One region of the Modestobacter sp. L9-4 genome, then DNA from elsewhere that is predicted to be linked to it. Evidence: riboswitches for the same ligand, from Rfam matches in the RefSeq annotation. Region 1 holds a riboswitch; each other region holds the start of a gene.
The links. Region 1 has a riboswitch for thiamine pyrophosphate ahead of KUM42_RS10900 (ECF transporter S component). Riboswitches for the same ligand answer to the same signal wherever they lie in the genome.
Positions count from the first base shown of each region.

Region 2: linked by a shared signal. The riboswitch ahead of KUM42_RS03685 (alcohol dehydrogenase catalytic domain-containing protein) and the one ahead of KUM42_RS10900 (ECF transporter S component) in region 1 are both predicted to bind thiamine pyrophosphate.
Region 3: linked by a shared signal. The riboswitch ahead of thiM (hydroxyethylthiazole kinase) and the one ahead of KUM42_RS10900 (ECF transporter S component) in region 1 are both predicted to bind thiamine pyrophosphate.

Region 1 is NZ_CP077800.1:2,309,836-2,312,088, reverse strand. Features, by position in the region: gene KUM42_RS10910 (hypothetical protein) at 1-253, opposite strand, end outside; gene KUM42_RS10905 (SDR family oxidoreductase) at 278-1,057, shown strand; TPP riboswitch at 1,156-1,258, shown strand; gene KUM42_RS10900 (ECF transporter S component) at 1,257-1,865, shown strand; gene KUM42_RS10895 (ABC transporter ATP-binding protein) at 1,862-2,253, shown strand, end outside.
Region 2 is NZ_CP077800.1:778,023-780,275, forward strand. Features, by position in the region: gene KUM42_RS03675 (HNH endonuclease signature motif containing protein) at 1-785, opposite strand, end outside; gene KUM42_RS03680 (hypothetical protein) at 1,069-1,272, shown strand; TPP riboswitch at 1,277-1,387, shown strand; gene KUM42_RS03685 (alcohol dehydrogenase catalytic domain-containing protein) at 1,378-2,253, shown strand, end outside.
Region 3 is NZ_CP077800.1:2,179,983-2,182,235, reverse strand. Features, by position in the region: gene thiE (thiamine phosphate synthase) at 19-660, opposite strand; gene thiM (hydroxyethylthiazole kinase) at 657-1,448, opposite strand; TPP riboswitch at 1,441-1,534, opposite strand; gene KUM42_RS10270 (hypothetical protein) at 1,716-2,253, shown strand, end outside.

The DNA.
Region 1 (2,253 bases):
GCGCGACGGTCAGCTCGAAGCCCTGCGCACCGTCGAGCACCCGCTGCACCGCGGCCGGCGGCTCGCCGAACCAGCGCACGGTCAGCCGCGTGCGGTCCAGGCTGATGCCGGGGGTGCCGTACTCCGGGGCGTCGCCGGCGGCCGCGGACAGCCGCTCCAGCAGGTCGTAGATCGCCGTCGGCCCACCCGGGTAGACGACGAACTCGCCTCGCCCGGGCCGACCGGCGGGTGCGGACCTGCCACGTGCTGCCATGCCCCCATCCTCCACGCTGAGGGGATGGAGCTGGACGGAGCACGCATCTGGGTCACCGGCGCCTCGACCGGGATCGGCGCCGCGCTGGCCCGCGAGCTGGCCGACCGCGGCGCCCGGGTGGCGATCAGCGCCCGCAGCGCCGACCAGCTGGCCGAGGTGGCCGCGGGCCGGATGGCCGTGGTCCCGGTCGACGTCACCGACCGGGCGGCCACCGTCGCCGCCGGCCGGGCGGTGCGCGAGGCGCTGGGCGGCCTGGACGTCGCGGTGCTCAACGCCGGCACCTGGTCGGCGTTCCACGTGGAACCGTGGGACTCCCAGCTGTTCGCCGACCACCTGCAGGTCAACGTCATGGGTGCGGTGCACACGATGGAGGCCGTCGTCCCGCAGATGACCGCCGCGGGGTCCGGCCGCATCGTCGGCGTCGCCTCGGTGGCCGGGTACCGCGGCATGCCCGGCTCGGAGGCCTACAGCGCGGGCAAGGCAGCGCTGATCAACCTGCTGGAGAGCCTGCGCGGGTCGCTGGCGCCGCGCGGCATCGTCGTCCAGACCGTCAACCCGGGCTTCGTCGCCACCCGGATGACCGACCGCAACCGGTTCCCGATGCCGTTCAAGGTCCCGGTCGAGGACGCCGCGCGCACCATCGCCGACGGCATCGCCCGCGACCGCGCCGAGATCGTCTTCCCGCTGCCGATGGCCGTGCTGATGAAGGTCGTCAGGGTGCTGCCGATCCGGACCTGGACGGCGCTGACCGCGGCGATGGCCCGGCGCGGGCTGCACGGCGGGCCGGAGCGCCGGCAGGGCTGAGCCGCCCCGCCGACCGGCGGGCCGCACCGGCTGGCGGCGGACCGGTCGGGCAGGTGGCTCGACCCGCGGGGACGCGTCGTCGGTCTAGGCTCCTGCCACACACACGACAGGGGAGCGCCTCGGCGCTGAGAGTGCGGGCAACCGCAGACCCTCGAACCTGATCCGGGTCATGCCGGCGCAGGGAGTCTGGAGGAGCACCATGGCCGAGAAGGCCGTCCGACCGCTCGACGCTGCCCCCGGGACGTCGTCCTGGCGCACCGTCGACATCATCGTCACCGCCGTGCTGGGCGTCGCCTTCGGCGTCGTCTTCTGGCTGTGGTCGCTGCTCTACACCGCCACCGGCCCGGCGTTCGCCGGCTTCCCGCCCAGCCAGGCCGCCCTCTACGGCGTCTGGCTGGTGGCCGCGGTGGTCGCGCCGCTGATCGTGCGCAAGCCGGGTGCCGCGGTGTTCGCCGAGCTCATCGGTGCCACCGTCGAGGCGCTGCTCGGCTCGCACTTCGGCAGCACCGTGATCCTGTACGGCCTGCTCCAGGGCCTGGCCGCCGAGCTGGGCTTCGCCGCGTTCCGCTACCGCCGCTCCGGCTGGCCGCAGGCGCTCCTGGCCGCGGCACTGGCCGGGCTGGCCGCCGCCCTGCTGGACTTCCACTTCTACTACCCGGACTGGACCGCCGGCTGGAAGACGGTCTACCTGGCGCTGGTCGTGGGCAGCACGGTGCTCATCGCCGGGATCGGCGGCATGGCGCTGACCCGCGCCCTGCGGGCCAGCGGCGCACTGTCCTCGTTCGCCGCCGGCCGCACCCGCGTGTGACGGCCCCAGCCGCAGTGCGGCTGGCCGGCTGGGGGTTCCGGCACGCGACGCGGAAGGCGTGGGCGGTGCGGGACGTCGACCTGACGGTGGCCCCCGGTGAGCGCGTGCTGCTCACCGGGGCCTCCGGCTCGGGCAAGTCGACGCTGCTCCGGGCGCTGGCCGGTCTGCTGGACCCCGAGACCGGCGACCCCGCCGGCGAGCTGACCGTCGACGGTGCCGTGCCCGACCGGCGCCGGCAGCGGGTCGGCATGGTGTTCCAGGACCCGGACTCCCAGCTGGTGATGATCCGGGCCGGGGACGACGTGGCCTTCGGCCTGGAGAACACCGGCACCCCGCCGGCCCAGATCTGGCCCGCGGTCGACGCGGCACTGGACGCCGTCGGCTTCGA
Region 2 (2,253 bases), 1.5 Mb from region 1:
GCCGGGTCGACGAGGTCCTCCACATCGATCGTGACGACGACGTGCGGCTTGACCGTGCGCAGCACCGGGAGGTTGCCGGAGGCGAGCTGGTTCTCGGCCAGCTGCACGAGCGCGTCGGCGTTCTGCTGGCTCCGCGTCCGGTCATCGCCCTTCGGGCGGTCGGCCTGCGCGATCGACTCCACCGCCGTGGCGACCTTCTCCCCCGCCACCGGGTCGAGGTGGCCGCCGAAGTCCCAGCCGTGCTCGCCCCTGGACATCCAGAACCGGCGGCCCTCGGTCGGGTCGGGCTCCGGCCCGTCCGGGTCGACCCCGGCGACGTAGGAGGCCACGAACTCGGCCAGCTTCTCGTGCGTCTGCGTGGCCGCCACCAGGGCCATCGCGCCGTCGACCTCGGCCATGTCATGGCCCTGCTCCACCGCAGCCGCCAGTCGCGCTGGGGTCAGCTTGCGGCCGATCTCCACCACCTTCGCTGCGGTCACCGACCCCTCCGAGGCCGCAGCAGCCACCGCCGGCATCCGCTCGCCCACCCGGCCGGCCCGCACGAAGCGCTCCGCATCGCCCTTGGACAGCAGCCCGTGGCCGATGAGCCAGGACTGCATCGACCTCAGGCCGTCGCGCTCCGGCGCCTGGGTCAGCTCGCACTCACGCACCGTGCGGGCGATCTCCGCGGACAGCTGGTTGTGCGCCTGCAGCAGAGGGGCCAGTCGATCCAGCAGGGGCCCGCCGAACGACGACGTCAGGTCCTCGGCACCCAGGGCCTCCAGAGCCGACCGCAACTCGCTCACGACCACCCCCGTCCGCCGTTCGAACACGTGTACGAATGGTACGGCAGATCGGGATGTCACTCAAGACGAAACCGCAGCTCAGCGGCTTGTCCACAGATCTGGGCCGTGTCTTGACAGCAGACCGTCGACCGACTTCTCGCGACCCGGCAGCACGCAGCGGCGGCCACCGCGTCGGGCGCCCAGCGACGTCCGGACTCGCACCCAGCCCGCCGACGCACCGGCTCGTCAGCCCGGCCTGCCGACCGCCCACGGGCTCCCGGAAGGGCCCGGCACAATCGCCCACGTGACGACCGACCCGGTGATCTGCTCGGCGAAGGGCTGCCGGGAACCGGCGTCCTACCGGCTGATCTGGAACAACCCGAAGATCCACACACCCGACCGCGAGAAGGTCTGGGCGGCCTGCCCCGCGCACCGCGACTCCCTCTCCGACCACCTGTCGATCCGCGGCTTCCTCCGCCGCGTCGACCCGCTGGAGCAGCCCGAGTAGGTTCCCCCGTGCACACGGGAGCCCGGGCGCGGGCTGAGAAGAGCGGACGAACCCCGCCGACCGTCCACACCTGATCCGGTCCATGCCGGCGGAGGGAGCTGCCCGATGCTCGCGGCGCACTTTCACGGAGCCCACCAGCCACTCGCCCTGGACGACGTCCCGGTGCCCGAGCCCGCCGCCGACGAGGTGCGCGTCCGGGTGCACGCCGCCGGCGTCTGCGGCACCGAGCTGCACTTCACCGACGGGCTCTACGCGCCGTCCCGGACGCCGATGACGCTGGGCCACGAGGCCGCCGGCGTGGTCGACGCGGTCGGCGCCGACGTCACCGGCTGGGCACCCGGCGACCGGGTCGCCGTCTACTACTACCTGTTCTGCGGCAGCTGCCGCTGGTGCCTGCGCGGCCGGCAGAACCTGTGCCTCGCCCCGCGCGGCGTCCTCGCCTTCGCCGCCGACGGCGCCTTCGCTGAGCAGCTCGTCGTCCCGGCGCACTGCCTGGTGCGGCTGCCCGACGAGGTGTCCTTCGACGCGGCCGCACCGCTGTGCTGCGCCGGGACGACGGCGGTGCACGCGCTCACCGAGGCCGCGGTCGAACCCGGCGAGGTCGTCGTGGTGCTCGGCAGCGGCGGCGTCGGGCTGGCCGTCGTCCAGGACGCACGCCGGCGCGGGGCCACGGTGATCGCGGTCAGCCGGGACGCCGCCCGCCGCGAGGCCGCGCTGCGCTCCGGCGCCACCGCCGCGGTCTCCCCCGCCGACGCCGCCGAGGCGGTGACCCGGCTGTCAGGCGGGCAGGGCGCCGACGTCGTCGTCGAGCTGGCCGGCGTGACCGCGACGCTGGAGCTGGCCACCGGCGTGCTCGGCCGCCGCGGGCGGCTCGTGCTGGTCGGCTACAGCGCAGACTCCCTCACCGTCAGCCCGCTGGGCATGGTGGTCGCCGAGCAGCGGGTGATCGCCAGCGTCGGCAACACCCTCGCCGAGCTGGAG
Region 3 (2,253 bases), 130 kb from region 1:
GTGAGTTCGCCAGCTCACTCACCTGCCGATCTCCTTGCGCAGCAGCCGGGCGGCCTCGGCGGGGTCGGGGGCGGTGCAGATGTCGGACACCACGCAGATGCCGTCGACCCCGGTCACCTGCGCGGCGTTGGAGGCGTGGACGCCGCCGATCGCCACCGCGAGCAGGCCCGCGGCCCGGGCCCGGGTGGCCAGCGCGCGCACGCCGGCGGGCTCGAGGGACTCCCCGGCGTCGGGCTTGGTGGGGGTGGACCAGACCGGGCCGATGCCCACCAGGTCCACGGTGCCGGCGGGCAGGGCCAGCACGGCGTCGAGCTCGGCGTCGCTGCCGGTGGAGACCCCGACCAGGGCGTCGGGCCCGAGCAGTGCCCGCACCTCGTCGGCGGGCAGGTCGTCCTGGCCGACGTGCACGCCGTCGGCGCCGGTGATCAGCGCGACGTCGACGGCGTCGTTGACGAACAGCGGCACGTGCGGTGTCGGCTCCAGCGCGGCCTGCACGGCGCGGGTCAGCGCGAGCAGCTCGCGGCGGCTGGCCGTCTTGTCCCGCACCTGGACGGCGGTGACGCCGCCGGCGACGGCCTCGGCGACCACCTCGGGCACCGAACGCGGCGCGCAGAGCAGGGTGTCGGTGACCAGGTAGAGCGTCGGGTCGAGGCGGCTCACCAGCTCACCTGCGCCCGGGCCAGCGCGTCGCCGTCCACCGCGTCGAGGGCGTCCAGCCACAGCGCGGCGAAGGTGCCCGGGCCGGCGGCGGTCGCGGCGGCGACCTCGGCGGCCAGCGCCACGTGGGCGTGCGCGGCGACGGCGCCGGTGAGCGCGTCCCCGGTGGCGGCGACGTAGGCCGCGACCAGCCCACCGAGGGCGCAGCCGGCGCCGGTGGTGCGGGTGAGCAGCACCGATCCCCCGCCGACCCGCACGACCCGGGAGCCGTCGGTGAGGACGTCGACCGGGCCGCTGACGGCGACGACGGCCCCGGTGCGCCGGGCGAGCTCGCCGGCGGCGTCGAGGGCGTCCTCGGGCCCGTTGACGCTCTCCACGCCGCGGCCGCCCTTCCCGGCACCGGCCAGCGCCAGCACCTCGGAGGCGTTGCCGCGGACGACGGCGGGCGAGAGGCCGACCAGGTCGGCGGCGAGCTCGGTGCGGAAGCTCAGCCCGCCAACCGCGACCGGGTCGAGCACCCAGGGGGTGCCGGCCTGCCCGGCGGACCGGGCGGCGATCCGCATCGCCTCGGCGGTGCGCTGGTGCACCGTGCCCACGTTGACCAGCACCGCGGAGGCGACCGCGGCGAACTCACCGGCCTCGGCCGGCTCGTCGACCATCGCCGGCGCCGCGCCCACGGCGAGCAGCGCGTTCGCGGTGATCGTCTGGACGACGGTGTTGGTGAGGCAGTGCACCAGGGGGGAGGTGCCGCGCAGCGCCGCGTTGGCAGCGCGCAGAGAGGTGGCGTCCACGCCGTGACATCCCTTCGCCAGCGAGAGCTGGAGCAGGTTCGACGGGTGTGTTCTCAGTCCCGGTCGGGACACCCCGTGTCAGCTGGCGACGCTAACACCACGGTGGTGACGCTCCGGAGCCGTCGTCCCGGGCGAGCGTTGCAGCTGTCACCCAGCGGAGTGAGCTGCTCACTCAACGTCTGCCTGCGTGCTGTCGTTGCTCCTACCGTTCCCCTCCAGGGACCCCGGCAGGAGCCGTGGGCCCACGTCGACACCGGGAGACCGAGGATGCGCAGCGCCACTGCTCGCCGTTCCCGGTCCCGTCGTGCGCAGACCCGGCTGGCCGCGGTCCTGTCGGCGACAGCGGCGCTGCTGCTGGCCGTCACGGTCGTCTGGCAGTCGGCGTCCGCGGGGTTCACCGACTCCACCGCCGCTCTGCGCCCGACCATCGGTGCCGGCGCCATCACGCTCACCGACGACGACTCCGAGGGCAAGCTCTTCACCGTCACCGGGCTGAGGCCGGGGGACACCACCGGACCGCGGTGCCTCACCGTGCGCTCCACGAACTCGACCGCGGGTGCCAACGCCCGGCTCTCCGACGTCCGGTTGTACGTCACCGGCGTGACCAGCAGCCGCTCGCTCGCCAACTGGCTCACCGTCGGCGTCCGGATCGGCACCGGAGGCGGCTTCGGCGACTGCACCGGCTTCCAGTCCGCGGCGCAGGTCTTCACCGGCCACCTGGCGGACCTGCCGGCAGACGGCTGGTCGAACGGGCGTGACGTGTGGGACGCGCCAGCCGCCGGTGAGACCCGTACCTACGAGATCA